Regions from separate parts of the Arthrobacter halodurans genome, predicted to be linked through region 1. Evidence: predicted binding sites of a transcription regulator. Region 1 holds the regulator's gene; each other region holds the start of a gene.
The links. The regulator HrcA, encoded in region 1, represses chaperone genes, less so after heat shock. The targets are predictions, from matches to a motif close to TTNGCACTCGNNNNNNNCGAGTGCNAA.
Positions count from the first base shown of each region.

Region 2: the regulator HrcA is predicted to act here: its motif matches at 5,769-5,795, upstream of groL (chaperonin GroEL).
Region 3: the regulator HrcA is predicted to act here: its motif matches at 7,825-7,851, upstream of ACETWP_RS04540 (Hsp20/alpha crystallin family protein).

Region 1 is NZ_JBHDLJ010000004.1:182,980-192,915, forward strand. It holds gene ybeY (rRNA maturation RNase YbeY) at 1-157, opposite strand, end outside; gene ACETWP_RS06940 (PhoH family protein) at 161-1,288, opposite strand; gene ACETWP_RS06945 (GerMN domain-containing protein) at 1,536-2,477, shown strand; gene ACETWP_RS06950 (16S rRNA (uracil(1498)-N(3))-methyltransferase) at 2,484-3,326, opposite strand; gene dnaJ (molecular chaperone DnaJ) at 3,326-4,444, opposite strand; gene hrcA (heat-inducible transcriptional repressor HrcA) at 4,500-5,513, opposite strand; gene ACETWP_RS06965 (DUF3097 domain-containing protein) at 5,705-6,553, shown strand; gene ACETWP_RS06970 (hypothetical protein) at 6,550-6,924, opposite strand; gene ACETWP_RS06975 (DUF4870 domain-containing protein) at 7,033-7,464, shown strand; gene hemW (radical SAM family heme chaperone HemW) at 7,595-8,824, opposite strand; gene lepA (translation elongation factor 4) at 8,829-9,936, opposite strand, start outside.
Region 2 is NZ_JBHDLJ010000010.1:8,237-18,813, forward strand. It holds tRNA gene ACETWP_RS12090 (tRNA-Val) at 225-301, shown strand; gene ACETWP_RS12095 (LLM class flavin-dependent oxidoreductase) at 351-1,388, opposite strand; gene ACETWP_RS12100 (threonine/serine exporter family protein) at 1,661-3,583, shown strand; gene ACETWP_RS12105 (uracil-DNA glycosylase) at 3,637-4,293, opposite strand; gene ACETWP_RS12110 (DUF3263 domain-containing protein) at 4,558-4,863, shown strand; gene ACETWP_RS12115 (LytR C-terminal domain-containing protein) at 4,968-5,687, shown strand; gene groL (chaperonin GroEL) at 5,974-7,602, shown strand; gene ACETWP_RS12125 (DUF4031 domain-containing protein) at 7,722-8,630, opposite strand; gene fliW (flagellar assembly protein FliW) at 8,680-9,060, opposite strand; gene flgL (flagellar hook-associated protein FlgL) at 9,057-9,938, opposite strand; gene flgK (flagellar hook-associated protein FlgK) at 9,950-10,577, opposite strand, start outside.
Region 3 is NZ_JBHDLJ010000002.1:455,216-465,792, forward strand. It holds gene ACETWP_RS04500 (TetR/AcrR family transcriptional regulator) at 1-267, shown strand, start outside; gene ACETWP_RS04505 (MFS transporter) at 269-1,537, shown strand; gene ACETWP_RS04510 (DUF1697 domain-containing protein) at 1,538-2,092, opposite strand; gene ACETWP_RS04515 (IclR family transcriptional regulator) at 2,190-2,969, opposite strand; gene ACETWP_RS04520 (ABC transporter substrate-binding protein) at 3,087-4,055, shown strand; gene ACETWP_RS04525 (amidohydrolase family protein) at 4,052-5,113, shown strand; gene ACETWP_RS04530 (dipeptidyl-peptidase 5) at 5,136-7,340, shown strand; gene ACETWP_RS04535 (hypothetical protein) at 7,337-7,696, opposite strand; gene ACETWP_RS04540 (Hsp20/alpha crystallin family protein) at 7,944-8,408, shown strand; gene ACETWP_RS04545 (ABC-F family ATP-binding cassette domain-containing protein) at 8,551-10,248, opposite strand.

The DNA.
Region 1 (9,936 bases):
CCAGGTGGAGCCGTTCCATGGCGTCCTCGTCGACGAGGATGATGGAGACCTCGGCCTCGGGGTGCACGTACAGCGAGTCGAGGATGTGCCGACCCAGGCGGCTGAGCCGCTCCAGATCCGCCTCGACGGCGGATTCGTTGTTGACCTCGACGGACACGGCTCAGCCCTCCTCGGCGGCGGACGGCCGGGGCGCCGCCGGCTCGGCGGGCGGCGCCGGGGTCGGCGGGCGGCGGGGCGATGCGGGCCGCCGGTTCGTGCGCCGGGTGCGCCAGTCGACTGCGGGGGCCGTCTCGCGCGAGGACCAGGACTCGTACGCGGTGACGATCTCGGAGACCAGCCGGTGCCGCACGACGTCGGACGCGTCGAGCGTGAGGAAGGCGATGTCGTCGACGCCCTCGAGGATCTCGGAGACCACACGCAGGCCGGACTTCGTCCCGCCGGGCAGGTCGACCTGGGTGATGTCGCCCGTGACGACAATCCGGGAGCCGAAGCCGAGGCGGGTCAGGAACATCTTCATCTGCTCCGGCGTCGTGTTCTGCGCCTCGTCGAGGATGATGAACGCGTCGTTGAGCGTCCGGCCGCGCATGTAGGCCAGCGGCGCGACCTCGATCGTTCCGGCCGCGATCAGCCGGGGGATGGACTCGGGGTCGATCATGTCGTGCAGCGCGTCGTAGAGCGGACGCAGGTACGGGTCGATCTTGTCGGTCAGGGTGCCCGGGAGGAAGCCGAGCTTCTCCCCCGCCTCGACGGCCGGCCGGGTGAGGATGATGCGGCTGACCTCCTTCGCCTGAAGCGCCTGCACCGCCTTGGCCACGGCGAGGTACGTCTTGCCTGTGCCGGCGGGCCCGATGCCGAAGATCACCGTGTTCGCGTCGATCGCGTCGACGTAGGCCTTCTGGTTGACGGTCTTGGGGCGGATGCTGCGGCCGCGGCCGGTGAGGATGTTCAGGCCGAAGACCTCGCTGGCGGTGCCCGCGGGAGGCGTTTCGCGCGCGGCCACCATCCGCACCAGCTGCTCCACCAGGTGCGCCGAGATCCGCGTGCCGCGCGCCGCGATCCCGCGTGCCTCGTTGACGACGCGCAACGCCTTCCCGGCGTCCTCGGGATCGCCGGTCACGGTGAGCTCGTTGCCCCGCACATGCAGGTCGGCCCCGGGATACACGCCTTGCACGATGCGCAGGACCTCGTCGTGTGCGCCGAGCGCGGCGACCATCTGGTCGGTGGTGTCGAAGCGGACTACGGTGCCCAGCCCCGACTCCGGCTCTGGGTTCTTGGCGTCCTCGGTCATGCTGGCGACGTGGCCTCCCGTGCGTGGGCGCCGGGGATCCCGACCCGGGCGCTCCCGAGGCGTTTCCGGCGCCCCTCCATCCTACGTGAAGCGGCCACGGCGCCCCGGAGGGGGTCGCGCGGGCGCGTGTATCGTTCGTGCAACAGTCCGGTGACAACCCTGCAACCGGCCGCCCGAGCGGGGAGTGCCTGTGACAAGCTGGTGTGGCGGCCGCCGAGTCCGCCCTGCCCCGAGGAGAAGGACCCCGTTGACCCCCGCCCCGCACAGCCGACGCACCAGGCCCCGCCTGGCCGTCGTCGCGCTGGTGGTGTGCCTCGGCGCGGTCTCAGCCTGCGGCGGACTGTCCACCCCCTCCACGACGACCATGCCGCAGGGCGCGACGGCGGCGAATCCGGTGGTTCCGCCCAAGTCGGATGCCGCGGAACTGGAGAAGTTGAGCACCCACCGCTCCGCCCCGGTGTACTGGCTCGGGGAGCGGGACGCGACCGTGTACCTCTACCGCGAGTACGTCGAGGCCGAGGACCAGGGTGATCCCATCACCACCAGCATCAAGCACATGCTCGAGCAGCAGCCCACCGACCCCGACTACTTCAGCCTCTGGAGCCCCGCGAGCCGGATCGGCACGTCCATCGACGGGGACAACGTGATCACCGTGGACCTGTCCGCCGACGCGTTCGCGCGCCAGATGGACGCCGGCCTGGCCGAGCGCGCCGTCCAGCAGCTCGTCTACACGGCGACGGGGGCCGCCGCGAACGCGGGCCTGCTGACGGGCTCCGCCCCGGCCCGGGTCGCGGTGTTGGTCGACGGGCGCCCCGGCTACGAGGCGTTCGGCCACGTCCGGCTGGACGGTCCGACGGAGCGGGTCTCGAGTCTGCGCGCCCCCGTGTGGATCATCGAGCCCCACCACGGCAGCGCCTACGCGGCCGGAAACGTGGCCGTCCGCGGCGCCGGCGCGGTCTTCCCCGGCGGCATCCGCTGGGAGGTCCGCCGGGTCCAGGAGGGTGGGCCCGGCGACGTGGTCTCCGACGGCCGCATCACCCTCGGTGCCGGCGACCTGCCCGCGGATGAGTTCGAGTTCGCGGTCGACCTCGGCGAGGGCGACTACGACGTTTCGGTGTGGGGGCAGAACGGCGTCGACACGGCGCGGCTGAGCGAGGACACCAAGCGCATCACGGTCGCGGGCCGCTAGCGGCGGTCACCGGTCAGCCTCGCCCGCGGCCGGTGCCCGGCGGGGATCCAGCTGCCCGGCCAGGTGGCGGACCAGAACCAGCGCCGCCGGGCCGGCGGTCGAGGCCCGCAGGACGTTCGACCCCAGCGACGCCGTCGCGGCGCCCGCGGCGCGCAGCGACTCGATCTCGGCCGGCGCGATGCCGCCCTCCGGGCCCACCACCAGGAAGACCTCTCCCACGGGTCCCCCGGGGTCGGCGGGAGAGGCCTCGAGCCAGTCTCCGACGACCTCGGCCAGCGGGCTCGCCGCCTCCTCGTGGAGGACCACCACCAGGCGCCGCGCGGCGGGTCCGGCGTCGTCGGCCGCGGGGCGCGCCAGTGCCGCGAGCTGCGGCGTGCCCGCCACGGGCTCGACGCGCGGCGTGCGCGCGCGCCGGGACTGCTTCACCGCGGCGCGGACGGTGGCCTCCCACTTGGCCCGGCCCTTGTCCGCCTTGTCGGCGGCCCAGCGGACCACGCACCGCTCGGCCTGCCACGGGAGCACCCGGTCGATGCCCAGCTCGACGGCGGACTCGACGGCCTGCAGGTCGCGGTCGCCCTTGGCGAGGGCCTGGACGAGGACCGTCAGCACCCGCGGCGCCGCTTCGACGTCGATCCGCTCGATCCGGGCCCGCAGGGAGGCCTTGCCCGTCTCCGTCACGACGCAGACGGCGCGGCGGCCCTCGCCGTCGAGCAGGTCCACGGCCTCGCCGACCCGGATGCGCTTGACGGCCACGGCGTGCCGTCCCTCGGGGCCGTCGAGCTCCACGGTGTCCCCCGGGACGGCCGCGGCCAGCGTCTCCGGCGGCGTGAGGAACGCCTGGTTGCTCATCAGGCCCGGTGGCCCAGCTTGTCGCGCAGGCGCGAGAAGACCCCTCCGCGGTCCGTCAGGCGGCCCTCGGCCACCTCTTCGCCGCGCAGCTCCGCCAGCCGCTCCAGCAGCTCGCGCTGCTGGTGGTCCAGCTTCGTGGGGGTCTCCACGTGGATGTGGACAATCAGGTCGCCGCGGCCGCCGCCACGCAGCCGGGGCACGCCCAGCTGGCCCAGCCGCACGGTGTCGGCGGACTGCGTCCCCGCCTCGATGCGGATGTCCCGCTGGCCGTCGAACGTCTCGAGGTCGAGGTCGGCGCCGAGGGCCGCGGCGGTCATCGGGACCGTGAGGGTTGCGTGCAGGTCGTTGCCGTCGCGCTCGAACACGGGGTGGCGCCGCACGTCGATCTCGACGTAGAGGTCGCCGGAGGGCCCGCCGCCCGGTCCGGCCTCACCCTGGGCGGCCAGGTGGATGCGCGTGCCGGTCGCGACGCCGGCCGGGACCTTGAGCTGCTTGCTGACCCGCTCGCGCACGCGGCCGGAGCCCATGCACTCGTTGCACGGGCTCGGCAGGGTCGTGCCGAAGCCGCGGCAGGCGCTGCAGGTCTCGACCGTCATCATCTGGCCGAGGAAGGAGCGCACGGGGCGCTGGATCTGTCCGCGGCCGTGGCAGATGGTGCAGGTCTGCGGCGACGTGCCCGGCTGGCAGCAGGTGCCCTCGCAGGTGGGGCACGTGACGGCGGTCTCCATCTCGAGCGGGTAGACCACGCCCTGGACGGCGTCCTTGAGGTCGATCGTGGCCGTGATCAGCGCGTCGCGGCCGCGACTGGTGCGCGAGGCGGGTCCGCCGGCCTGGCCGCCGCCGAAGAACTGCTCGAAGATGTCGTTGAACCCGAAGCCGCCCGCCTGGCCGGGGCCCGGGGCGTTTCCGTTCTCGTTGCCGGTGGTGTCGTAGTTGCGGCGCTTCTCCGGGTCCGACAGGATCTCGTAGGCACGCGTCACCAGCTTGAACTGCTCCGAGGCGTCGTCACCGGGGTTGACGTCCGGGTGGAGCTTGCGGGCCAGCTTGCGGTAGGCCTTCTTGATTTCTTCGGTGCTCGCGTCTTGGGAGACGCCGAGAACGTCGTAGTGGGTGCTCACAGTGGTCGCTGTGTCCTTTCCAACTGGATCGATGCTTTGGGGGCCCGGGGCGGCGCTAGCCAGCCAATATCCGGGAGAGGTAGCGGGCGACCGCGCGCACGGCGGCCATGCTCGAGGGATAGTCCATGCGGGTCGGGCCGAGGATTCCCATCTTGGCGGTCTCCCCGGGCCCGTAGCCCGTCGCGATGACGGAGGTCTCGGTCAGGCCACCGTAGCTGTTCTCGCTGCCGATCCGCACGGCGATGCCCCGCGCGTCCAGCTCCATCTCGGAGAACAGCCGCAGCAGGACCACCTGCTCCTCCAGCGCCTCGAGCACGGGCGTGATCGTCAGCGGGAAGTCGCCCGTGGATCGGGCCAGGTTTGCCGTCCCGGCCATGACGATCCGATCGACGGCGCTGTTGTCGCCCAGGGTGCCGAGGGCCGCGGCAAGCGTCCGCCCCGCGGTCTGCAGCCGTGCTGGCAGGTGGTCGACGGCGGCGGCCGCGGCGTCGGAAAGCTCGTTGAGGCGCCGGCCCCCTCCGGCCGCCAGGAAGGCGGACTTCAGGGTGAGCAGGTCCTCGTCCGTGGTGTCCGGCGGCGTCATCACGACCCGCTGGTCGACCTTGCCGGTGGTGCTGATGAGGACGGCGAGCACCTGCCCGGAGCCGAGCCCCACGAGCTCGATGTGCCGGACGGTGGCGTCGGTGTGCTGCGGGACCTGGATGACCGCCACCTGGTGCGTCAGGTGGGCCAGCAGGCGCACGGTGCGCTCCAGCACGTCGTCGATGTCGTCGGCGCCGGCGATCAGGGACTGGATGGCCCGGCGCTCCGCGGCGGAGAGGGGCCGCACGTCGCCGATGCGGTCCACGAAGCGGCGGTATCCCTGTTCGGTGGGCACGCGCCCCGAGGAGGTGTGCGGGGCGACGATCAGGCCCTCCTCCTCGAGGGCGGCCATGTCGTTGCGGATGGTGGCGGCGGAGACGCCGAGCTGGTGGCGCTCCACCAGCGCCTTCGACCCCACGGGCTCGCGCGAGTGCACGTAGTCCTCGACAATGGCCCGGAGGACCTCAAGTCGACGCGGTTCGGACATGGGACCCTCCTGTTTCCGTCGATGGTGGCGTGTCGGCGGTGGCGCGCCGGCAGGTGGCCGACGCCTTAGCACTCGACACGTTCAAGTGCTAAGTCTAATACCTTAGCCGGGTTGTTAGCATGGTTCCCGCGTCCGGGAGCCCGGCGCACCGCGGCCCGCCGGGGGCCACCACGAAAGGCCGGGTCAGCCCAGTGAACAACTACGAGTGGGGCGCACGCGACATTTCGGCGCCGAAGCGCGGCGAGCTGCGCCGGGTGCCGGTCGCCCGGGGCCAGGTGCTCGAGGACGTCCAGAGCGGGTGGGTCGGCGAGGTCGTCCGGATCGAGAAGGCGGGGGGCATGCGCGTCGTCGTGCTCGAGGACCGCCGGGGCAGGACGAAGTCCTTCCGCACCGGCTTCGGCTTCCTGCTCGAGGGCGAGCCGATCGAGCTGGTCGAGCCGGTGCGCGCGGCGGCGTCCGCGCCCTCCCGCACGGCCTCGGGGTCGGTCCGCGTCGACCACCTGAAGGCGCGCACGGCGCGGGCCAGCCGGATTTGGGTCGAGGGCAAGCACGACGCCGAACTGGTCGAGAAGGTCTGGGGGCACGATCTCCGCGTCGAGGGCATCGTCGTCGAGCCCCTGCATGGCGTGGACGACCTCGCGGGCGCCGTGCGGGACTTCTCCCCCGGCCCGGGGCGCCGGCTGGGCATCCTGGTGGACCACCTCGTGGCCGGCACCAAGGAGGAACGCATCGCGGCCGCGGCGATGGCCGTCCCCGGGGTCCGCGGCAACGTGCTGATCGTCGGTCACCCCTACGTCGACGTGTGGCAGGCCATCCGCCCCTCGGTGCTCGGGATCGCCGCCTGGCCCGTGGTGCCGCGCGGCACCGACTGGAAGACCGGCATCCTCAGGGGCCTTGGGTGGCCGCACTCGACGGCGGCCGACGTCGCGCTGGGCTGGAAGCGCCTGCTCGGCAGCGTCACCACGTACGCCGATCTCGAACCGAGCCTCCTGGGGCGCGTCGAGGAGGTCATCGACTTCCTGACCGCCGACGGCAGCTAGAGACTGCCCGCGGGGCCCGGGGATCTCCCGTCGTCGGGCCCGGCATCGGATGCGGCGTCGGGTGCGGTGTCCCCCGCGGCCCCGACCCTCCGCGGTGCCGGCGCGCCGGGTCCCGCGGCACCGCCGTCGTGCGGTGTGTCGGCACCGAGGGCGTTCCCGACCGACACGATGCGCCGCTTCTCTTCTTCCTGAGCGGCGTGGGCCTCCACGGCTTGGGGCTGGTAGAAGTCCTGCACGACCCCTAGCGACCCGGCGAGTCCGCCGCCGGCATGCCGGCCGTCGAAGCGGGCGCGGGAGGCCAACCAGACGATCAGCGTCAGCGCCGCGAAGGCCGCGACCGCGGATCCGGCGATCCACACCAGCGTTTCCATGTGAGGAGCGTATCCCGCGGCACGGCGCCGGCGTGGGCGGCGCCGCCGGTTCTTAGCGATAAACTGTGACCCAGAGACGGATGCAGTCATGCCGTCGGAGCGCAGACGATGGAGGAAACCGCCGTGACCCACGGGTTCGACGACAAGGCGCGGAACGGTCCCACCGGCGCCGCGCGGTTCGAGGGGTCCTCCCCCGCTCCGCTGCCGCTGAGTCCCTCGGAGGACCGGCAATGGGCCACCATCGCGCACTTCGGGGCGATCCTCGGATTCCTGCCGTCCGCGGTCATCTACTACGTCTACCGCGCGCGCGGGCCGTTCACCGCCCAGGAATCCAAGGAGGCGCTGAACTTCACGCTGCCCCTGACCGCCGTCGCGATGCTCGCGAACCTGCTCACGCTGGTGCCCGTCATCGGGGGATTCTTCGCGGTCATCGCCGTCGCCATCTGGGTCTACCTCACGGTCAGCGGCGTCGTCGCGGGCATCGAGGTCAACCGCGGCCGCCCGTACCGGTACCCCTTCAACCTGCGCCTGGTCAAGTAGTCCCGCACGCTCCGGCGTTCCGCGGCACGCGGGTTTCCGCACGCCACGCCGCCCGTCGTCGTGCGGGTCCTTTGGTACTTCTGGCCCGCACCCCGGAGGTCCCCCGGAACTCGAGCACCCCGGACGTCCCCTAGAACTCGAGGAGCCGCCGGACCACCGCGTCGGCGAGGAGCCGGCCCTGCAGCGTCGGCACGATCCGGCCCGCGACCGCGTCCCGGCCCTCCACCAGCCCGTCGGCGATGAGACCCGCGACGGCCCGGCGTCCACCCGGCCGGAGCCCCTCGATCGGCATCCCCTCCGCGATCCGCGTCAGGAGCATCGCGCGCTCCAGGTAGCGGGCATCCTCGTCGGGGGTCTCGCGGCCCGCGGCGGGCGACACCGCCGCATCGATGCGCTGCTGGTACGCCGACGGGTGCTTGACGTTCCACCAGCGGAGCCCGCCCACGTGCGAGTGCGCGCCCGGGCCCGCGCCCCACCAGTCGGCGCCGGTCCAGTAGGCCAGGTTGTGGCGGCACCGGGTGGCGGCGGACCGGCTCCAGTTGCTCACCTCGTACCAGGAGAACCCGGCGCCGGCGAGCAGGCGGTCGGCCAGCAGGTACTTGTCGGCGTGGTCGTCGTCGTCGATGTCCGGCACCTCGCCCCGCCTGATTTGCGCTGCCAGCCGGGTCCCGTCCTCGATGATCAGCGCGTAGGCCGAGATGTGGTCCGGCTCGTAGGACAGCGCCGCCTCCAGGCTTGCCCTCCAGTCCTCGAGGCTCTCCCCCGGTGTCCCGTAGATCAGGTCGACGCTCACGTCCAGACCGGCGTCCCGGGCCCACTGGACCGCCAGCGGCACGCGGTCCGGCCGGTGCGTCCGGTCCAGGGTCTTCAGGACGTGCGGCACCGCGGACTGCATGCCGAAGGAGACACGCGTGAACCCGGCCTCCGCCAGGACGCGCAGCGACTCCGGCGTGACCGAGTCCGGATTCGCCTCGGTCGTGACCTCCGCCCCCTCGGCGAGCCCCCACAGGCCCCGGATGCGCCCGAGGACGTGCGCGAGGTCCTCGGCGGGCAGGAGCGTGGGCGTGCCGCCCCCGAAGAACACGGTTTCCACCGGGCGCTCGTGGATTCCCGACGCGCGCAGCGCCGCGTGGCCGAAGTCCAGCTCCGCGGCCACGGCCGAGGCGTAGGTGTCCTGGGTCGCGCCGGAGCCGAGCTCGTGCGCCGTGTAGGTGTTGAAGTCGCAGTACCCGCAGCGCACGGCGCAGAAGGGGATGTGGACGTAGACGCAGAAGGGACGCGTCGCCGCGCCCTCCCGGCTGGAGGGGGGCAGCAGGCCGTCGGCCGGCGCCGGGTCGCCCAGCGGCAGAACAGAAGGCATGCGGCTACTTCTTGCCCTTGTCCTTGGACTCGTCCGAGGACAGCGCGGCGATGAAGGCCTCCTGGGGCACCTCGACGCGGCCGACCATCTTCATGCGCTTCTTGCCCTCCTTCTGCTTCTCCAGCAGCTTGCGCTTGCGGGAGATGTCGCCGCCGTAGCATTTCGCCAGGACGTCCTTGCGGATGGCGCGGATGCTCTCGCGGGCGATGATGCGCGACCCGATGGCCGCCTGGATCGGCACCTCGAACTGCTGGCGCGGGATTAGTTCGCGCAGCTTGGAGGTCATCATCGTGCCGTAGGAGTACGCCTTGTCCTTGTGCGTGATGGCGCTGAACGCATCCACCTGCTCGCCCTGCAGCAGGATGTCGACCTTCACGAGGTCGGCGATCTGCTCGCCGTCGGCCTTCCAGTCCAGCGACGCGTAGCCGCGGGTCTTGGACTTGAGGATGTCGAAGAAGTCGAAGACGATCTCGGCCAGCGGTAGCCAGTAGCGCAGCTCGACGCGCTCCTCGGAGAGGTAGTCCATGCCGCGCATCTGGCCGCGCCGGGACTGGCAGAGCTCCATGATGGCGCCGACGAACTCGTTTGGGGCCAGGATGGTCGCGGCGACCATCGGCTCGTGCACCTCGTGGATCTTGCCGGTGGGGAACTCGCTGGGGTTCGTGACCGTGACCATCCTCTTGTCGTCGGTCATGACCTCGTAGACCACGTTCGGCGCGGTGGAGATCAGGTCGAGGTTGAACTCGCGCTCCAGCCGCTCGCGGACGATCTCGAGGTGCAGCAGGCCGAGGAAGCCCACGCGGAAGCCGAAGCCGAGCGCAACGGAGGTCTCCGGGACGTAGGTCAGGGCCGCGTCGTTGAGCTGCAGCTTGTCCAGGGCGTCGCGCAGGACCGGGTAGTCGGAGCCGTCGATGGGGTAGAGGCCGGAGAACACCATCGGCTTCGGGTCCTCGTAGCCGCCCAGCGACTCCTTGGCCGGCTTGGCCAGGTTGGTCACCGTGTCGCCGACCTTGGACAGGCGCACGTCCTTCACGCCCGTGATCAGATAGCCGACCTCGCCGACGCCGAGGCCCTGCGACGGCGTCGGCTCCGGGGAGCTCACGCCGATCTCC
Region 2 (10,577 bases), on a different contig from region 1:
CGTTTCGCCCCGGGATTCAGGGGATCCCGGCCGGTGGCGCGCACGCGGACAGGGGCCGTCCCGGGCCCGGACGACGACGGCCGGGGGTCCGGCGTCGGACGCCGTCGGGGCCGGGGCAGCGGGGCGTCCGCGGTCCGTCCGCGGCCCGACGCCGACCCCGGATTTTGCGGGGTCGCCGCGGCTCCGGTAACCTTGCGAGGTACGCCGACGAGGCGCGCACACTTGGTTCTTTAGCTCAGTTGGTTAGAGCGTTCGCTTCACACGCGAAAGGTCGCTGGTTCGAGTCCAGTAAGAACCACCACGGACAAGGCCCCCGCCACGGCGGGGGCCTTGTCGTTTGTCCCGCCGGGCTAGCCGGCGAGCATGTCCAGCACCAGCGGCTTCACCTTGGAGCCGAGCAGTTCGATGCTCCGGACCATCGGTGCGTGCGGGAGCGTTCCGGCGCTGTACTTGATGTCGAGGCGGGAGAGGCCCAATCCCCGCGACACCTTGACGATTTTCCGCGCCACGGTCTCCGGGCTCCCGGCCAGCAGGCTCCCGTCCGGGCCGGCCGAGGCCTGGAAGCGCATCCGGCTGGCGGGCGGCCACCCGCGCTCCGCACCCAGCCGGTCCATGGTCCGCCGGTAGTGCGGCCACAGGATCTCGAGCGCCTCGTCGTCGGTGTCCGCCACCAGCCCGTGCGTGTGCGCCCCGATGCGCTGTGGGCCGTGCCCGAAGTCCTCGAGCGAGCGCTGGTACAGGAGGGTCAGCGGCTCGAAGGCCAGCGGGTTGCCGCCGATGATGGCGAGGAAGAGCGGGAGCCCGTGGCGGGCGGCGCGGACCACCGATTCGGGGCTGCCGCCCACGCCGACCCACGCCCCCAGCCGTCCCGACTCGGTCGGCGGGTAGAGAACCTGGCCGGACAGGCCGGACCGGGTGCTCCCGCTCCACGTCACGGGCTTCTCCTTGAGCAGCTCCGCGAAGAGGGCGAGCTTCTCCTCGAAGAGCACCTCGTAGTCCTGCAGGTCGTACCCGAACAGGGGGAAGGACTCGATGAACGAGCCACGGCCCAGGATGACCTCCGCGCGGCCGTTGGACAGCGCGTCGAGGGTGGCGAACCGCTCGAAGACGCGCACCGGGTCGTCGGAACTCAGGACGGTGACGGCGGACCCCAGCCGGATCCGTTCCGTCTGGGCCGCAATGGCCCCCAGCACGACCTCCGGGGCCGAGACCGCGTAGTCGTCGCGGTGGTGCTCGCCGACCCCGAAGAAGTCGAGCCCCGCCGCCTCCGCCGCCCGCGCCTCCGCCACGACGTTCCGGAGCACCTGCGCGTGCGGCAGGAGCCGGCCGTCGTCGCCCTCCGTGACGTCGCCGAACGTCTCGACGCCGATTTCGAACTGCTGGTCCATGGATCCTCCGGAAGGTCGCGGTTATATGCAATCGCATACAAGAACCTCCCGCGTCCGCCGCCTATTCCCCGCTCCGGAGGCGGGCGTGCACGGGGCGGCGGGGGAGGGGACGTGCGGTCCGTGTGCCCGCCGCCACCGCCTCGCGGCGTGCCGTTGGACACCACCGCGGATCCGCGCCCGCGCGAGTACGCGGAGGATGCCCGCGGGGGCCGTTCGGGCCCGTTTTCCGGCTGTACAGTTGAAGGACCGACCCCAGTAGAACAGGAGCGTCCGTGTCCCCGAGCAAGACCCCGGACACCCCGCCCGCCGGCGATCCCAAGGCCGACCCACACCCCTACGCGGTGTCGATGCCGCGCGTCGAGGCGTCGGAGGTCAAGCCGGCCCGCCCGCTCCTGCGGCGCAGGCGGCCGGAGGCCGTCCTGCCCACCGGCAGCGTGGATCTGCCGGGGTCCCCGGACGACCGGTCCAAAACCGAGCCCGACTGGGACGACGCCGAGCTGCCCGCGGCCTCGGGCGCGTCCCCGACCGCCGAACTGGCGGCACCCGCCGTTCGGCAACCGTCGGCGCCGTATCCCGGCGCGCAGATCCCCGGCCCCCCCGCCCCCGACACTGCCGCCCCCGGCCCCGCCGCGCGCTCCGGCAGCGCGCGCCCGGCCGCCCCCTGGGGAATCCCGGGGCGGAACGGCTCCGGCAGGCAGGGCGGACCCCGGGGCCGCGCCGCCGCGGCGAGTCCGCGCACGACCACGGCACCCACGGTGCCGCTCGACCCGGCGGTGGCCCGCCCGGGACTCCGGGCGAACCCGGCGGCCCGGCGAATGCTGGCGCGGCTCATGGAGTCGGAGGCCCCGCCGACGCAGGCGTTCTCCATCATCGACCGCCTGGTCGGCAGCCCCTACGCCAACCCGCTCATCCAGGTCCCGGCGCAGGACGCGAGCGCCCGCAAGACGCTGGAGTTCGCGCTCGACCTGGCGGAGGCCATGTTCCGCTACGGCGCGGGCGCGCTGGAGGCGGAGACCAGCATCATCGCCGTCACCGCGTCCCTGGGCCTGCGCAACGTCGACGTCGACATCACCAACCAGTCGATCCACCTCAACTACGCGCCGGCAGACCAGGTTCCCCTGAGCATCCTGCGCGTCGTGCGGTCCTGGACCAGCAACTACGCCGGGCTCGCGCTGCTGCACCAGCTGGTCTCCGACATCGTCTCCGGCGGCGTCACCCGCCAGCAGGCCGTGGACCGGCTCAAGGACATCACGCACCGCCCGAAGCCCTTCCCGCGGTGGATGGTGACCGCGGCCGGCGGCGGCTTCTCGGCGATGTTCGTCATGTTCATCGGCGGCTCCTGGGTCGGTGCCCTCGTCGCGTTCGCGTCCTTCGGTCTGGTCTCCCAGTCGATGAAGATCGCCGGCCGCTGGCGGGTCCCCGAGTTCTTCTCCATCGCGTTCGGATCCTTCGTGACCACGGCCATCGCGATGGTCCTCTGGGCGTTGGACGTGCCGCTCTCCCCGGCCATCGTGGTCGCGGGCGGGATCATGCTGCTGCTCCCGTCGTCCCGCTTCGTCTCCTCCGTGCAGGACGCCATCAACGGCTTCCCGGTCACGGCCGCGGGACGGTTCTTCTCCGCCATGATCATCTACGGCGCGATCGTCTCCGGCATCATGACGGCGCTCGTGCTCGGCGCCCTCGGCGGGGTCGGGGAGCTGGACCTGACGAACATCGACCGCGTCGCCTATCCGGGGTGGCTGCTGTTCCTCTTCGTCGGCGTGGCCGTGCTGTGCGGCGCGGTGTTCGAGCAGACCGCCCGCAACCTGCTGCTGCCGACGGCGGGGGTCGCCCTGCTGGGCTACCTCGCGCTCGTGGGGGCGCAGGCGGTCGGCGTCGGCGAGCGGCTCACGCCGGCGATCGCGGCGGCCGTCGTCGGCGCCGCCGGACGCTGGGTCGCGCTGAAGATGGGCGCCCCGCAGCTCGTGGTCGCGGTGCCCGCCGTCGTGTTCCTGCTGCCCGGGCTGATGATCTTCCGCGCCATGTACGGCATCGCGATCGACTCCGACGACATGTCCGCCGGCCTGGTCGAGATGTTCAACGCCTTCACCATCATCCTGGCCATTGCGGGCGGCGTGGTGCTCGGCGACACCGTCGCCCGCCCGCTGACCAAGGGCTGGAACAGCCACGAACGACGCCGGATCCGCCGCCGCTGACGCGCCGTCCGGGGGCGGGCGGCACCGCTCCCCGGACGCGTCCCCGGGACCGGCTACGCGGCGGGGAGGCGCCAGTCGACCGGGGCCGCACTCTGCTCGGCCAGCAGCGCGTTGGCGCGGCTGAACGGACGCGACCCGAAGAAGCCGCGCCGGGCCGACAGCGGCGAGGGGTGGGCGCTCTGGATCGTCGGCGTTCCGTCCAGCAGCGGCGCGAGGGTCTGCGCCTGGCGGCCCCACAGGATCGAGACAAGGGCGGTCCCGCGTCCCGCCAGCGCGCGGACCGCCGCGTCGGTCACGGACTGCCAGCCGAGGCCGCCGTGCGACCCGGCGCTGCCCGCTCCGACGGTCAGCACGCGGTTCAGCAGCAGGACGCCCTGGTCGGCCCACGCAGAGAGGTCCCCGTGGGCCGGAGGTTCCACGCCGACGTCCTCCCGCAGCTCCCGGTAGATGTTGGCCAGGCTGCGCGGCAGGGGACGCACGTGGGGGTCGACGGCGAAGCTCAGCCCGATCGGGTGCCCCGGCGTCGGATACGGGTCCTGCCCCACGATCAGCACCCTGACGTCCGCCAGGGGGCGGGTGAACGCGCGGAGGACGTGGCCGCGGTCGGGGAGCACGAGCTCGCCGGCGGCCCGCCGCCGGTCCAGCTCCGCCTCGATCGCGGCGATCCGCCCCGCCTCGGGAGCCAGGGCGGCGGCCCAGTCCGCGGCCATCGGCGCCGGCTCGGGCGCGTCCGAGGGCCGGGGTCCGCCAGCCGCACCGCCCGCCGGACCCCCGTCCGGGACCCCGTCCGCGGGGGCACCGGTGGTGGCGGGGCGCGGCGGCCGGGGGTCGTCGAAGAGGGCTTCCTGCGTGGGATCCATGGGCCCATTCTCCCCGGCGGGCGGGGCCTGCGACCAAATGACAACCCTGTCATTCGGAACTAGCATGGAAGCCTGCCGCGGCCAGGCGCGGCACGGACCGAGAGAAGGGGTGCCATGGGAGCGGATCGCATCGAGCCGGAGGCCGCCGCGGACGCGTCCGGCGAGTCCGGCGGACTCGGGGAACGGGAGCGGCGCATGCTCGAGTTGGAGCGGCAGTGGTGGAAATACGCCGGCGCCAAGGAACAGGCCATCAGGGAGCTGTTCGACCTCTCCGCGGCCAACTACTACCAGCTGCTCAACGCGCTGATCGACACGGAGGCCGCGCTGGCGCATGATCCGATGCTGGTGAAGAGATTGCGTAGACTACGTTCAACCCGGCACCGCGCCCGCAGCGCCCGGCGATTGGCCACGGAGGCCTGAGCCGAGACGCGGGCCCGCGGAGGCCTGGTGAGGGCGGTGATCCACCGGCCGGGAGACCAGACCAGCGGCGGCCGCCGACGAACCCATCAGGACCAAGGACAGCCATGAGCCAATACGCGAACGACGAATTCGACAGGGTCCCGGAATTCACCGACCGCAAGGGGATCCACCGGAACGAGGCCGAAGGCGCCGCCCGCGGCTCCGGGCTCGGCCTGTTGATGGGTGTCGGCGTGTTGGCGCTGGTCGTCGGGATCTTCTCGTTCTTCGTCCTGCCGCAGTTCGCGGGCACCCCGGCGGACACCGCGTCCGCGGGATCCTCCGACGCCGTCGCCGCGTCGCCCGCGGGGGCGGGGGACGCCACCGCGTCCGAGCCGACAGGGCAGTCCGCCGGCGCCGCCTCGGCGTCCACGGGTGCCGCGACGGACCCGGCCGCCGAATCCACGGCCACCGAATCCTCCGCCGCGGAGTCTTCGGCCGCGGAGTCGTCCGACGCCGGCGAACCCACCGGGGCGGCGGACGCGGCCGGGGAGGCCGGGGCCGCGTCGGCCGCGGTGGACTACGCGGTCCCCGTCGCGGTGTACAACGGCTCGGGCCGGGTCGGCGTCGCCGCGGGCGGCGCCGCGGCGCTTGCCGGCGGCGGGTTCACCGCCGTGACCTCCGGGAACTGGGCCAAGCAGGTCGACTACCCCGTCGTGTACTTCACGACCGACGACTCCCGCGCCACGGCCGAGGAGGCCGCCCGCGTGCTCGGCATCCCCACCGTCTTCCAGACCCCGAACATTCCGGTCGAGGTCTCCGTGGTCCTCGGCCGCAACTACGGCTAGCGATGGCGCCCCGGCGTCGGAAATCTTTTCCCGGTCTGCCGCACGGCTTGCACTCTCGATGCGAGAGTGCCAATAATTGACTTAGCACTCGGGTACCGCGACTGCTAAGTGCCACCGGGCAGACCGGGGGCGCGGGGCGGAAGCGGCCACCACGGGTGAATCCGGGCCAGATGCAGCGAGGGTGTCCGGCCGGCGTACCGATGTCGCCGGCCAGTTCCCGTCCGTCGCGGGCGTTGCCTCCGGCCTACGAAAACGCATGATTGTCCCGAAAGGACCACACGCCGCTATGGCCAAAATGATTGCATTTGACGAGGAAGCACGCCGCGGCCTCGAACGGGGCCTGAACATCCTGGCCGACGCCGTCAAGGTGACCCTCGGCCCGCGTGGCCGCAACGTCGTGCTCGAGAAGAAGTGGGGCGCCCCCACCATCACGAACGACGGCGTCTCCATCGCCAAGGAGATCGAGCTCGACGACCCGTACGAGAAGATCGGCGCGGAGCTCGTCAAGGAAGTTGCCAAGAAGACGGACGACGTCGCGGGCGACGGCACCACCACCGCCACCGTTCTGGCACAGGCCCTGGTCAAGGAAGGCCTGCGCAACGTCGCGGCCGGCGCCGACCCGCTGAGCCTGAAGCGCGGCATCGAGAAGGCCGTCGAGGCCGTCACCGCCGAGCTGCTGTCCTCCGCCAAGGAGATCGAGACCAAGGAAGAGATCGCCGCCACCGCGTCCATCTCCGCCGGCGACACCCAGATCGGCGAGCTCATCGCCGAGGCGCTGGACAAGGTCGGCAAGGAAGGCGTCATCACGGTCGAGGAGTCCAACACCTTCGGGCTGGACCTCGAGCTGACCGAGGGCATGCGCTTCGACAAGGGCTACATCTCGGCCTACTTCGTCACCGACGCCGAGCGCCAGGAGACGGTCCTCGAGGACCCGTACATCCTGATCGTCAACTCGAAGATCACCAACGTCAAGGACCTCGTCGCCGTCCTGGAGAAGGTCATGCAGTCCGGCAAGCCGCTGCTGATCATCGCCGAGGACATCGAGGGCGAGGCGCTGGCCACCCTGGTCGTCAACAAGATCCGCGGCACCTTCAAGTCCGTCGCCGTCAAGGCTCCGGGCTTCGGCGACCGCCGCAAGGCCATGCTGGCCGACATCGCCATCCTCACCGGCGGCCAGGTCATCGCGGAAGAGGTCGGCCTCAAGCTGGAGACCGCCACGCTGGACCTGCTGGGCCAGGCCCGCAAGGTCGTCGTCACCAAGGACGAGACCACCATCGTCGAGGGTGCCGGCAACGCCGAGGAGATCGCGGGCCGGGTCAACCAGATCCGCGCCGAGATCGAGAACTCCGACTCCGACTACGACCGCGAGAAGCTCCAGGAGCGCCTCGCCAAGCTGGCCGGCGGCGTCGCCGTCATCAAGGCCGGCGCGGCGACCGAGGTCGAGCTCAAGGAGCGCAAGCACCGCATCGAGGACGCCGTGCGCAACGCGAAGGCGGCCGTCGAGGAGGGCATCGTCGCCGGTGGCGGCGTGGCCCTCATCCAGGCCGGCGCCCGCGCGTTTGCCAAGCTCACCCTCGAGGGTGACGAGGCCACCGGCGCCAACATCGTCAAGGTCGCCATCGAGGCCCCGCTGAAGCAGATCGCCTTCAACGCCGGCCTGGAGCCGGGCGTCGTCGCCGACAAGGTCAAGGGCCTGCCCGCGGGCCACGGCCTGAACGCCGCCACGGGCGTCTACGAGGACCTGCTGGCCGCCGGGGTGAACGACCCGGTGAAGGTGACCCGTTCCGCGCTGCAGAACGCCGCCTCCATCGCGGGCCTGTTCCTCACCACGGAGGCCGTCGTCGCCGACAAGCCCGAGAAGGCCGCGCCGGCCATGCCGGGCGGCGACGAGATGGGCGGCATGGGCGGCTTCTAGCCGGCCGGCCGCCCCGGCGGCACGTCCCTCGCCGGTCTCCGACCGGCACGGCGTCGGATCCCGACGCCACGATGGCCGCGGTCCCCTCACGGGGGCCGCGGCCATCGGCGTTCCGCGGCCTACGCCGCCGGTGGCCCGCCGCCGAGGCGGAGGAGCTCGGAGCGCAGGTTGCCGCGGGCCCGGTCCTCCCACAGCCCGCGGGCCGTGCCCGTCCCGTACAGCGCGTCGGAGGACAGGAGGGAGCCCAGGACGGCGGCGCGGCCCGACGCGAAGCGCGCGTCCGGCACGTGCGCGTAGTCCCGGCGGACGGCCGCGGCGTACCGGGCGTACTCGGCGGGGGCGCGGCCCAGGACCTCGAGGTCGGCGTCGCTGAGCAGCAGCCCGGCCGGGTCCGCGGGGTCGGGCCGGTGGTCGGCGGTCAGGAGGACCAGGCGCGCCGTCTCGTCGACCTCCGCGGCGTGGAGGCCGGCGGCGGCCAGCGTCCGCACGGCGAGGTCCGCGGAGTCCTCCTCGTCGCGTCCCGCGGACCCCCGGTAGACGGCGTCGTGGAACCAGGCGGCCAGCCACGGCGCGCGCGGCAGGCCGCCCACGGGCTCGCCCGACCGCGCCAGCAGGTCCAGCGCGCGCAGCACCGCGAGCAGGTGCGTCCTATCGTGGTAGTGCCTGTGCTCCTCCGACCAGCGCAGGATCAGCCCGTGCCCCGTCGCCGGGCTCTCCGGCACCAGCTTGGCCCAGGCCGCGGCGAGGATGCCGTCCAGCTTCTCGGGCCGCTGCCGGGCCGGGACGCGCAGGCCGCTGCGCACCAGGCGCCGCACCAGTTCGGTGGCCGCCACCGGGACGGCGCCGCGGGCCACGAGGTCCGCGTAGCGCCGCTCGGGAACGTCGTAGTGGTCGCGGTCGAAGGCGCGCTCGGGCAGGCCCGCCTCGCGGGCGAAGTCGCGCAGCTCCTCCAGCGACTCGTCGGAGACGAGGTGGGAGAACACCGTCCCGTGTGCCGGCCACAGGGGCGGATCGATGAGGATGGCCACGCGGACAGCCTACGTCGTGCCGAGGCTCCGGCCCTACGCCACTCGGACCCTACGCCACCGAGCCCAGCGGCGCGCGGAGCGGCCAGTCCTGGCCGTCGAGGATGGTCTGCGCGCAGGCGCCGGTCCCGGTGTTCACGAGCAGCGGGGCCAGGAGGTTGACGGTCGGCTGGCCGTCGGACGTGTTCACGACCGCCAGGACGCTCAGCTCGCCCGCCGCGGGCGCGCCGATGCGTCCCAGCTGCTCGGCGCTGAAGACCGGCCGGTAGCGCGGAAGGTGCGTGGCGGCGTCGAGCAGGAAGAGCCGCACGCCGGCGTCGTCCGCGGATTCGAGCGAGTACAGCCCGACGGCGTCCTCCACCGGAACCAGCGCGAAGTCGGACAGCGCCTCGAGCCCGGGCATCGGGACGGCGAAGGTGAGCGCCGCGCTCATCGCAGGAAGTCCATCAGCGTCGGCTGCAGGGTGCGGGCCGAGGCGGAGAGCGCCGCCTGGTAGGCGACCTCCTGCGTCTTCAGCTCCAGCGCCACTGTGCCGAGATCGGCGTCCTCAAGGGATCCGCGGCGGCCCTCGAGGGCGACGGCGTCGTCCAGGAGCGCGTCCGCGGCCGCGATGGCCGTGGCGTGGCGGGAGCCGACCGCGGCCTGCGTGGACAGCACCGCCTGCAGGCGGCCGTCCAGCTCGCCGAGCCGGGAGCCGACGTTGGTGCCGGCGCGCAGGTCGTCGGCGATGGCCTGGACCAGGGCGAACACGCTCGCGTCGCCCTCGCCGAACGCCTCGGCGCCGGGGGCGTCGACGCGCACCGTGGTGGACGGGCCCGTGCGCCGCTCGACCGTTCCGGCGCCGCCGCCGAACGTGTTGCCGGGTCCCAGCGCCGCGCCGGCGTCGGACGTGCCCGCGAACACGCTACGGCCCATGACCTGGGTGTTGGCCGCCGCGACGAGGCCGTCGCGGAGCTCCTCGAGCTCGATCGCGATCGCCTCGCGGCCGGCGGGGGAGAGGGCGCCGTCGTTGGCCCCGCGGACCGTGAGGTCGCGGACGCGATGCAGCACGGACGTGGCGTCGGACAGGGCGTTGTCCACCGTGGAGAGCCACAGCTGGGCGTCTTGGGCGTTGCGCGTGTACTGCTCGTTGGCGCGCTGCTGCGCGCGGACGGCCATGGCGTCCGCCGCGCCCGCGGGATCGTCGCTGGGCCGCGAGATCTCCTTGAGCGAGGACGCCTTCTCCTGCACCGTGGCCAGGCGCACCATCGCGGCCTGCAGGTTGCGCTGCGCCGCGGCGCTGACGCCCGTGTTGGTGACTCGGTTGATCATGTCTCCTCCGTCTAGCGTCCGACGACGCCGGTGCGGTTGATGAGCGTGTCCAGCATTTCATCGATGGCCGTCATCACGCGCGCGGCGCCCTGGTAGGCGTGCTGGTGCGCGATCAGGGCGACGTTCTCCTCGTCGAGGGAGACGCCGGCGGCCGACTGCTGCTGCGTGGCCGCCGCGACGGACGCGACGGCGGCGAGGACCGACTGCTGCGCCTCGGCGCGCGTGGCCGTCCCGATGGCGAGGACGGTGGCGGACCAGAGGGCGTCGGCGCCGCCCGGCGCGTCGGCCAGGGCGGCCATGCGGTCCGCGTTGGACCCGTCCAGCGGGCCCGCGCCGGGGGTGCCGGTCGCGAGCTCGTGGGCGCCGGCGGCGAGGACGGCCAGGGAGGCGGCCGGGCGCGCGGCGTCGTACCCGAAGAACGCGGTGGCGGGCCGCCCGTCGGGCCGTGCCCCGGCGAGCTGGACCTCGTTGACCGTGTCCGCCAGGGCGGCGGCGACGGTGTCGAGCGCCGCGGACAGCTCGGCGATGGGGCCGCCCGTCCCCGCTCCGTCGGCGGGGGCCAGCAGCGACAGCGAACCGGCGATGCGTCCGGCGTCGAGGCTCAGCGCCTCGCCCGGGCGGTGCCGCCACTCCAGCGCC
Region 3 (10,577 bases), on a different contig from region 1:
GACCTGGACACCACGTACTCCGCCGTCGTGCGGCTGGCCGCCGGCGCCTACGAACCGGCGGTGCGCGCGCTGGACACCGTGCACCGCGGCTGGCTGGAGCTGATCCAGCGCGAGGTCGGCGACCCGCACGCTGCGGGCGCGATCATGCTCATGGGCGAGGGCCTCTACTACCACTCCACGCTGCCCGGGACCTGGTCGCGGGGTACGTTCGTGGAATCCCTGGACGAGCTGCTGCGCCAGGTCGACCGGCTGAAGTCCGGGAGCTGACGTGTCCCTGAGGCTGCCGCGCCAACCGTGGCGGGGGAGGATCGGCGCGCTGCTGGGCATTCTGCTGATGGCGTTGAGCCTGCGCGCGGCGGTCTCCGCGGTCCCGCCGCTGCTGGGGACCATGGGGCCGGAGCTCGGTTTCGACTCGGTGAGCACGGGCGTCCTGGCGATGCTGGCGCCGCTCGTTTTCGCCGGCGCCGGGCTCGCGACGCCGCGGCTCATCCGTTCCCACGGCCTGGAGCGCGTGCTGGTGGCGGCGGTGCTGTTGGCTGTGGCCGGGCAGGTCGGCCGCGCCCTGGTGGGCGGTGTCTGGCCCTTCCTCGGACTCTCGGCGGTGACCATGGCGGGCTACGGGATGGGCAACGTGGTGCTGCCGCCGCTCGTGAAGAAGTACTTCCCCGACCGGCTGGGACCCGTGACCGCCGGCTACGTCACGCTGCTCGCCGTCGGCACGGCCATGAGCCCGCAGCTGGCCGTACCCCTGGCCGAGGCCGCCAACTGGCGCGTTTCGATCGCCGTCTGGTCCCTGGCGAGCGCCGCCGTCCTGCTGCCGTGGGGCGCGCAGCTGGCCGCGGACCGGCGGCGGGCGGCAGCCGACCACCCGACGGCGCATCGCGCGGGACACGCGGCGCCGGGGTACGGCGCCCGGGCCGCCGAGGCGCCCCTGAACCCGTGGCGCCACCCCGTCGCCTGGGGGCTGGCGATCTTCCTCGCGGGCAACTCGGCGCAGACCTACGTGTACTTCACCTGGCTGCCGCCCTACCTGGCCGGGCAGGGGCTCGATGCCGGGGCCGCGGGCAGCGCGCTGGCGTTCTTCGCGATCCTCGGCCTGCCGGTGAGCCTGGTCGTGCCGCTCGTCGTGCCGCGGATGCGCCATCCGATTATCGCGATCGCCCTCTTCGCCGCCTGCTGGAGCGTCGGCCACACTGGCCTCTACCTGTCCCCGACGGCCGGGACGTGGTGGTGGGTGGCCTTCTCCGGCCTGGGTCAGGGGACCTTCGCGACGGCGCTGCTCATGATGAACCTGCGCTCGCGGACGACCCACGGATCCGGGGTGCTGTCCGGCTTCAGCCAAGGGCTCGGCTACGCGGGGGCCGGCGTGGCCCCGCTGCTTTTCGGCGTCGTGCACGACGCGACGGGCGGCTGGGGGGCGTCCTTCGCCATGCTGGGGGTTTGCCTCATCGTCATGATGGTGGGTGCCGTGATGATCAACGGCCCGCGGCGCATCGAGGACCCCGCCCCGGAGCGCGCTAGGGTCCCGGTTGCCTGATCAACGTTCCGGCAGGGCGTCGCACGCGGCGAGGACCTTATGCAGGGTGTTCAGGTTGCGGGTGGTGGCCAGCGGCTTGTACCGAGCCCGGGCGAGCTGCTTGGCCACATTGGTGTCCAGGGACGAACCCTTGGGCACCTCCCAGTACAGGACGTCCCCCCGGGCGGCATACCGTTCCCCGGGCGACGGCGCGGGGCATTCGGCGGCGGCCTCACGGGCCGTCGCGGCGCCGGTGGTGAGGACGGCGTACGCGTGGCGGGGAACGCCGTCGTCCGGCGGAACGAACGGATAGCCCGCGGCGATCTCGGCGATCTCGGCGGGCGTCTTCACGATGACCCAGGCTTCGTAGCCGAACGCTTCGCGCAGGATCGTCTCGATGTGGCTCTTGACGCGGGCGGGGTCGGAGCTCTGCGCGGACAGGACGACGTTGCCCGAGGCCAGCAGGGTGGTGACGTTGCCGTAGCCCGCTTCCGTCAGGACTTGCCGCAGGTCCTTCATGGCGATCCGCACCCCGCCCACGTTGATGCCCCGCAGGAACACCGCAAAGGTCGTCATGCCCGCATTCTTTCGCGGCGGGGGCCCGGAGGGGAAGCCCGCCGCCGTGGCGCGCCGGGGCACCCGGCCCTCGCCGGACGCCGCTCCGGTTCGGCTCCTACGACAGGAGGTCGGCCCGGATTGCCTCGGCGGTGGAGCGCAGCCGTTCCAGCGCCACCGGGATCGTCTGCGAGTTCAGGCGTCCCGAGGGCGCGGCGACCGCGAGCGCCGCCACCGCGTGGCCCGAGCGGTCGCGGACCGGAACGGCCACCGCGTGCAGGCCCGCCTCGGTCTCCCCGAGATTCGTCGCGAAGCCGCGGGAGCGGACAGCGGCGAGCTCCCGCAGCAGCTCGTCCACGGTGCGGATGGTTCGGTCCGTGAGCGTCCGCAGGCCATCGCCGAATAAGGCGCGGACGCGATCGTCGTCGAGTTCGGCCAGCAGGACCTTTCCCCCGGAGGTCGACGACGCGGGCAGCAACGTGCCCGTCCGTGGTGTCACCCGCACCATCCGGTCGCCCTCGACCCCCTCGATGAAGCGGCAACCCCCGTGTTCGAGGACGATGAGGTTCACCGTCTCGTGGAGCTCGCGGGCCAGGCGCTGCATGTGCGTCCGGGCCTGGCGCCGCACGTCGAGGTCCTTGATCGACGCCAGCGCGATGCCCACGAGCACGTTCCCGGCCCGATAGGTCCTCCCGCCGCGGTCCTGAACGACAAAACCGCGCCACGCCAGGGTGGCCAGCAGCCGGTGCGCCGTGGACTGCGCCACCCCGAGTTCGCGGGCCACGTCGCGCACCCGCAGCTCGCCGCGTTCCTGCAGGAGCAGCAACACCGTGAGCGCGTGGTCCACGGACCCGATGAGATGGGGAGGCCGCCCGGTGTCCTCCTGTTCGTTCCGCATAGAGGAATGGTACGTCTGTTTCGTTCCCTCCTGCGGGATACGGTTCTACCGTGGGCCCCGGAACCATATCCATCCCTTCCGGAACCACCCGACTCACAGAAATGGCGAGGCGCATCCATGAACCAGCGCATCCTCTACGCCGCCGGGGTCGCCGCCCTGCTGGCCCTCACGTCCTGCGCGGCACCGGCCGCAACCCCCGCCTCCGGTCCGGACACCGAGGCGCCGACCACCGTGAACGTCGCCGAGACGACCGGCGTGCCGTCCGCCTTTCTCCAATACGGCGTCGACCAGGGGTTTTTCGCCGACCGGGGGCTGACCGTCAACGTCGACGTCAGCGCCGGCGGTGCCGCCGCGGTCCCGGCGCTGGTCAGCGGGAACATCCAGTTCGCGGGATCGAATGCGGTCAGCGTGCTCATCGCGTCGTCGAAGGGGCTTCCGCTGAAGGTCATCGCTCCCGGAACGCGAACCGCCGAAAGCGCCGAGCTGGACTTCTCGAAGGTGCTTGTCGCGGGGGACAGCGACATCGAGGACGTCGCGGACCTGGCCGGGCGCAAGGTCGCGGTCAACACGCTCGCCAACATCAGCGAGGTCTCGCTACGCGCGGCACTGGGCAACCTCGGGGCCGACGCCTCGAGCATCGAGTTCGTTGAGCTGGGGCTGCCGGACATGCTGCCCGCGCTGGAGCAGGGGCACGTCGACGCCGCGCTGTCGATCGAGCCTTTCGTGACGATGGGTGTCGAGGACGGCGCCCGCGCGGTCCTCAGCCCCTACGCGCAGTCGATGCCAGGGTTGATGGTCGGCGCGTACATCACCACGGAGGACTACCTGAACGGGAACCCCGAGGTCGTGGCGGCCTTCCGGCAGGGACTCGAGGACACGAGCGCGTCCATCGCGAGCGATCCGGACGCATTCCGCGCGGCGCTGCCGGAGTACGCGAAGGTCAGCGAGGCCGCGGCGACCTCGATGAACCTGCCCGAGTGGAAGCCGGGAGTCAGCCGCGAATCGCTTGAGTTCCTGAACGAGAAGTCCGTGGAGTACGGGCTCTTCGACGAGGCGGTCGACATCGATGCGCTGGTGGCGGAATGAGCGCCGCGCTGCGCCCGGAGCCGAACCCCGGCTACCTCCGGATCGCCACGGAAGAGGCCTACGCGCTTCCCGAGATGTACGAGCTGTTCCGAAGCCAGCTCCGGGACGGCAGCGTGGACGACCCCGGGTTCCGGAGCCTGGTGGGACACTACGCGTTGAGCCCCGGGGCACACCCCCGCTCGGTCCTCGAGAAGCTGCAGGACGCCGGCGACCTGCGGATCGCGGACATGGACGGCGCGGGCATCGACCATCAGGTGATGGCGCTGACGGCCCCGGGCACCCAGATGATGTCCGCGCCCGACGCGCGGCGCATCGCGGCCCTGGCGAACGACCGGCTCGCCGAGGCCTGCTCCCGGCACCCCGACCGCTTCTCGGCGCTCGCCGCGGTCGCCTACCAGGACCCAAAGACCGCGGTGCGCGAGCTGCGCCGGGCGGTGCTCGAGCTGGGGTTGAAGGGCGTCATCCTCAATTCCCACATCAACGGCGAGTACATCGACGATCCGAAGTTCTTCCCGATCCTCGAGGCGGTGGCGGAGCTCGGGGTGCCGATCTACCTCCACCCCACCGCGCCGCCGGCCTCCATGATCGCGCCGTTCCTCGAGGCCGGACTCGACGGTTCCATCTACGGGTTCGGCGTCGAGACGGGTCTCCATCTGCTGCGGATCGTGACCTCGGGCATCTTCGACCGCCTGCCGACGCTGAAGCTGGTCGTCGGGCACCTCGGCGAGGCGCTGCCGTTCTGGCTGCACCGCATCGACAACCGGTACGACAAGCAGATCGGCGCGGGCCGCTACGAGTTCCTGAAGCCGCTCGAGATGAAGCCCTCCGAGTATTTCCGGCGCAACATCTGGATCACCACCAGCGGCATGCCGTGGGCACCGGCCATCATGTTCACGCGGGAAGTCGTGGGCGCGGACCGCGTGATGTACGCGATGGACTATCCGTACCAGTTCGACGCTTCGGAGGTCGTGGCGCAGGACAACCTGCCGATCGGCCCGGGGGAGAAGAAGGCGTTCTTCGAAACGACGGCGCGGGACGTGTTCGGGCTGTCGTTCTGAGGAGCGGCGGTAGGCTCTGGCCATGACCCTCCGCGCAGCCTACGGTTCCTGGCCATCCCCGATCACCGCACGGCAGCTCGCTGTCGGCACCGTTCCGTTGGGGTCCCCCGGGTTTGCGGGCGACGAGCTGTGGTGGCTCGAGGGACGCCCCGCCGAGGGCGGCCGGATGACCATCCTCGCGCAGGCCCGGTACGGAGGGGCCGCGCGGGACGCCGCACGCGCCGAGCCCCGGGAACTGGTCAAAGCGCCGTTCAACGTGCGCAGCCGCGTGAACGAATACGGCGGAACTCCCTGGGCCTCGGTGGAACTCGGCGGCCGGCATCGTCTCGTGTTCGTGAACTTCGCGGACCAGCGGGCCTACCTGTTGGATCCCGCGGGGGGCGGGCCGCGGCCGCTCACGCCCGTCTCCACGGGCACCGACGGTGGCGACCCGGCCCTGCGCTTCGCCGAGTTCACGCGGTCGGCCGGGGCCGACGGGACCGACGCCGTAGAGCTCCTGGCGCAGTGCGAGGACCACCGCGGCACACGGATCGAGCGCTACGTCGTCGCCATCCCCCTCGACGGATCGGCGGCCGCCGACGCCGGCGCGCTGCGCCGCGTGACGCCGTCGTCGCGTTTCGTCGCCGGCGCGCGCGTCAGCCCCGACGGCCGCCGCATCGCGTGGATCTGCTGGGAGCACCCGCAGATGCCGTGGGACGGGACCGTCCTGCGCGTCGCCGACCTGCGCGACGGCGTGGCGACGGGCGTGCGGGACGTCGCCGGCTCGGCCTCCGAGTCCGTGCTGCAGCCCGAATGGCTCGACGACGGGACGCTCGTTTTCGTGTCGGACCGCAGCGGGTGGTGGAACCTCTACGCGCAGTCCGTGGAAGGCGGCGCGGGACCCGCGCGGCCGCTCTGCCCCCTCGAGGAGGAGTTCGCCGGGCCGCTCTGGCAGGTCGGGACCGCGTGGTACCGGGTCCTGGATGCGGGCCGTCTGCTGGTCGCCCACGGGACCCACGGGATGCGGCTCGGGGTCCTGGATGTGGAATCCGGGCGCCTCACCGACCTCGACCTGCCCTTCACCCACGCCCTGCCCGCGGCCGTGCGCGCGCTGGGGCCCGCGGGAGACTTGCCCGCCGCTGACCTGCCCGCGCAAGATCCGTACGCCGGCGACCTGCCCGCGCAAGATCCGTACGCCGGCGACCTGCCCACGCAAGACCTGCCCGCCGGAGACCCGCCCGTCGAAGGCCCTCCGGGTGGGGCGCGCGACGGCGCGGCGCCGCGGTTCGAGGTGCTCGCCACCTCCACCACGCTCGACGCGGGCGACGGCATCCGCCTGATCGATCTGGAAACGGGCGCCGTGCGGGACGTGCGGCTCGCCCTCGCGGACCGGCCGGATCCGGATCTGCTCCCGGAGGTGCGGTCGATGGAGTTTCCCACGCCGGATGGCCCGGTCTACGCGAACGTCTACGCCCCGCGGATGGCGGGCTACGCGGGTCTCGAGGGGGAGCTGCCGCCGTTCGTCGCCTTCGTCCACGGAGGCCCGACGAGCCAGGCCCGCGCCGGGCTGTCGCTGGGGATCGCGTACTACACGAGCCGCGGCATCGGCGTGGTCGACGTGAACTACGGCGGTTCCACCGGGTACGGCCGCGCCTACCGCGAGCGGCTGAAGGGACAGTGGGGCGTGGTGGACGTCGCGGACACCGTGGCCGTGATGGACGGACTCGTGGCCGCCGGCATCGCGGACGGCCGCCGGCTCGCCATCGAGGGCGGTTCCGCGGGCGGCTGGACGGCGCTCGCGTGTCTGACCTCGACCGACACGTTCGACGCCGGCGTCTCGCGCTACGGCGTCGCGGACCTCGAGGCCCTCGTCACCGACACCCACGACTTCGAATCGCGGTATCTGGAGGGGCTGGTGGGGCCGTGGCCCGAGGCCCGGGAGCTCTACCGGGATCGGGCCCCCGTGAACCACGTGGACGGCCTGAGTTGCCCGGTGCTGTTGCTGCAGGGGGACGAGGACAGGGTGGTTCCGCCGAGCCAGTCGCAGGCGTTCGCCGACGCGCTCGCCGCCAAGGGCATCCCGCACGCGTACGTGCTGTTCGCGGGCGAACAGCACGGATTCCGGCGGGCCGAGAACATCGTGAAGGCGTACGAGTTGACACTGGCGTTCTACGCGAGGGTGTTCGGTTTCGACGCCGACGTCGCGGAGATCGAGCTCGTCGCCGGGACGGCCTCGCGGGTGCCCTAACCGGCCTCGGCCGCGTCCGCGCAGCCGTCGCGGAGCTTCTGCAGGGCGTCCTCGGGGGCCTGGTCCCCGGCGGCGGCGAGTTCCCCCAGCGGTTCGGTGATGTCCGACGGCAACCCCGCCGTGTCGGCGGCGTCGACCAGCCCGGTGAGCAGGGTGAGGTCCTCGGCGCTGAGCGTCCCGTCCGTTACGGGGGCGCAGATCTGCTTTGTGAGTTCCGCCTTGCCCGTCGCGGCGACTTGGGACACGGCGCTCTCGGCCGCATCCTGGGCGACCTGGCCCACGTCGCCGCAGGCGGCGAGCAGGACGACGGCGGCTGCGGCGGGAAGGGCGGCGAAGAGACGGGCTGAGCGGAGCATGCCCCCATTCTAGGGTCCGAACCTGTGTGTGGGGCCTGAGGAAGGACCACGGACACCACCCGCCGCGACCCCACCCGCCGCGACCCCGGCCACCGGTGTTCGCCCACGAAGAACACGCCGGAAACCCTCTGGCACTCTCACGGGGGGAGTGCTAATTTCATAGTAGTTGAGCGGAGGGCGCTCAACTCTCGAACCCACAAGAATGGCCGGTCAACGCCGGCGGCAGACACACCAGGAGTTGATTAACATGGCACACAACTTCGATCCGTTCCGCGACTTCGACCGCATGGCCGGAGCTCTCCTCGACACACGGTCGGCGCTGCGCGAGATGCCGATGGACCTGTACCGCGAGGGCGACCACTACATCCTCACCGCGGACCTTCCGGGCATCGACCCGGGGTCGGTCGACGTCGACGTCGACGGGCAGCTGCTCACCATCCGGGCGGAGCGCACGCTGGCGTCCAACGACAACGTCAAGTGGATCACGCGGGAGCGCCGCGGGGGCAGCTTCATCCGCCAGCTCAACCTCGGCCAAGGCATCGACACCAGCGCCATCGCCGCCCACTACAACAACGGCGTCCTCAGCGTCACGATCCCCGTGCGGGAGAGCGCCAAGCCGCGCAAGATCGTCATCGAGACGGGCGGCGACGGCATGGTTGAAGGCGGACAGCTGGAGGACGCCCCCTCGTCGAAGGGGCAGGTCGAATCCTAGGCACCTCCATCCCGGCGACTCCCCAAGCCCACATCGAGGTGGAGTCCATGAGTCTGGAGTCCCGGGCGACGTCCGGCTCCGGTGTTCCCACGCTGGGGAGCGCCGGGGCCGGCGTCCGTCCCGACGCGCGCGGGGCGGGCCTTTACCGCGCGCGCTCGACGCGTTTTTCGTCCCACACGGGCGCGTCGGACTCGTAGACCCGGCCGTCGGACCCGAAGACCAGGAAGCGATCGAAGGACTTCGCGAACCAGCGGTCGTGCGTCACGGCCAGCACTGTTCCCTCGAACGCGTCGATGGCGCGTTCCAGCGCCTCGCCGGAGTGGAGATCCAGGTTGTCCGTCGGCTCGTCGAGGAGGAGCAGCGTCGCCCCGGACAACTGCAGGAGCAGGATCTGGAACCGCGCCTGCTGGCCGCCCGAGAGCGAGTCGAAGGACTGCTCGGCCTGGCCCGCGAGCCCGTAGCCGTCCAACGCGCCGGAGGCCGCCTCCCGTCCGAGCCCGGAACGGTGCTCGTCGCCGCGGTGAAGGATGTCGAGCAGGCTGCGCGAGGCGAGGTCGGGGCGGACGTGCGTCTGTGCAAAGTAGCCCGGGCGAATCCGGGCGCCGAGGCGCACGGTGCCGTTGTGGGGCACCTCGGCGATGACGACGTCGGACACGGGCACGTGTTCCTTCTCGGGGTCCGTGCCGCCGTTGGCGAGCAGCCGGAGGAAGTGCGACTTGCCCGATCCGTTGGACCCGAGGACGCCGACGCGGTCGCCGAACCAGATCTCGGTGGAGAACGGCTTCATGAGCCCGGTGAGCTCGAGCTTTTCGGCGACCACGGCGCGCTTGGCGGTGCGGCCGCCGCGCAGCCGCATGCGCACGTTCTGCTCGATCGGCAGGGCCTCGGGCGGGCCGGCCTCCAGGAACTTCGCGAGCCGCGTCTGGGCGGCGTGGTAGCGGTTGGCCATGTCGGAGCGGAACGCGGCCTTGTTCTTGTACATGTTCACCAGTTCCTTGAGCTTGGCATGCTCCTCGTCCCACCGCTTGCGCAGCTCCTCGAATCTGGCGTTGCGGTCCGAGCGTGCCTCGACGTAGGAACCGAAGCCGCCTCCGTGGATCCAGGCTCCGGCACCGTTGACTCCCGGTTCCAGGGTGACGATGCGCTCCGCCGCGACGTTAAGCAGCTCACGGTCGTGGCTGATGAACAGCACGGCTTTCTTCGAATCGTTGAGTTTCGCCTCTAGCCAGCGCTTCCCGGGTACATCGAGGTAGTTGTCCGGTTCGTCGAGGAGCAGGACCTCGTCGGGTCCAGAGAAGAGCGCCTCCAGGACGAGCCGCTTCTGCTCGCCGCCCGACAGCGTGGACGCCGCCCGGTACTGCGCGCGGTCGTAGGGGATGCCAAGGGATGACAGGCACACCTCGTCCCAGACTGTTTCCTGCTCGTACCCCCCGGCGTCGCCCCAGTCGACAATCGCCTGTGCGTAGCGCATCTGCGACTTCTCCTCCGCCGCCGGGGACGAGTGGTCTGCGATCATCGCATCCTCGGCAGCCGTCAGTTCCGCGGCAGCCTCGGCGATCGCGCGTGGCGCCGCCGAGACCAGGAGGTCCCGAACCGTCGACTCATCGCGGACCTGTCCGACAAACTGGCGCATGATCCCCATGCTGCCGGAGCGGCCGACCGTGCCCGCGTCGGGCACCAAGTCGCCCGCGATCACCTTGAAGAGAGTGGTCTTGCCGGTTCCGTTGGGCCCGATGAGTGCCGTCTTGCTGCCGTCCCCCACCTTGAAGGACACGCCGTTCAGCAGTTGTGATCCATCCGAAAGGAAGTAGTCGATCCCGGCGACGTCTATATGGCCCATCAGCCCATCCTATCGGCGGGTAATCCGCGAGGATCGCGGATGCAAGGCCCTCGCGGCGGACCGTAGCCCCAGGCGGCCCCGCGGCTCCTCGTCAGTGGACTTCCACCTTGGCTTAATCGAAGAAGTATTCCACAAGGAGTTCCTCATTACCCAAAGTATCATACTGATCTTCTAATCTTGGTTCATGGCTATCGAACCCGTGGACGGCACCGCGCATCCCGTGCGTGCGGCGGTGTCGGGGCCGGGTTCCTCCCCTGAACCGGCGCCCGTCGTCGGCGAGGCCGCGGGGCCCGCCTGCCCGCCCGACAGTCCCGCCGCAACGCCCGGCG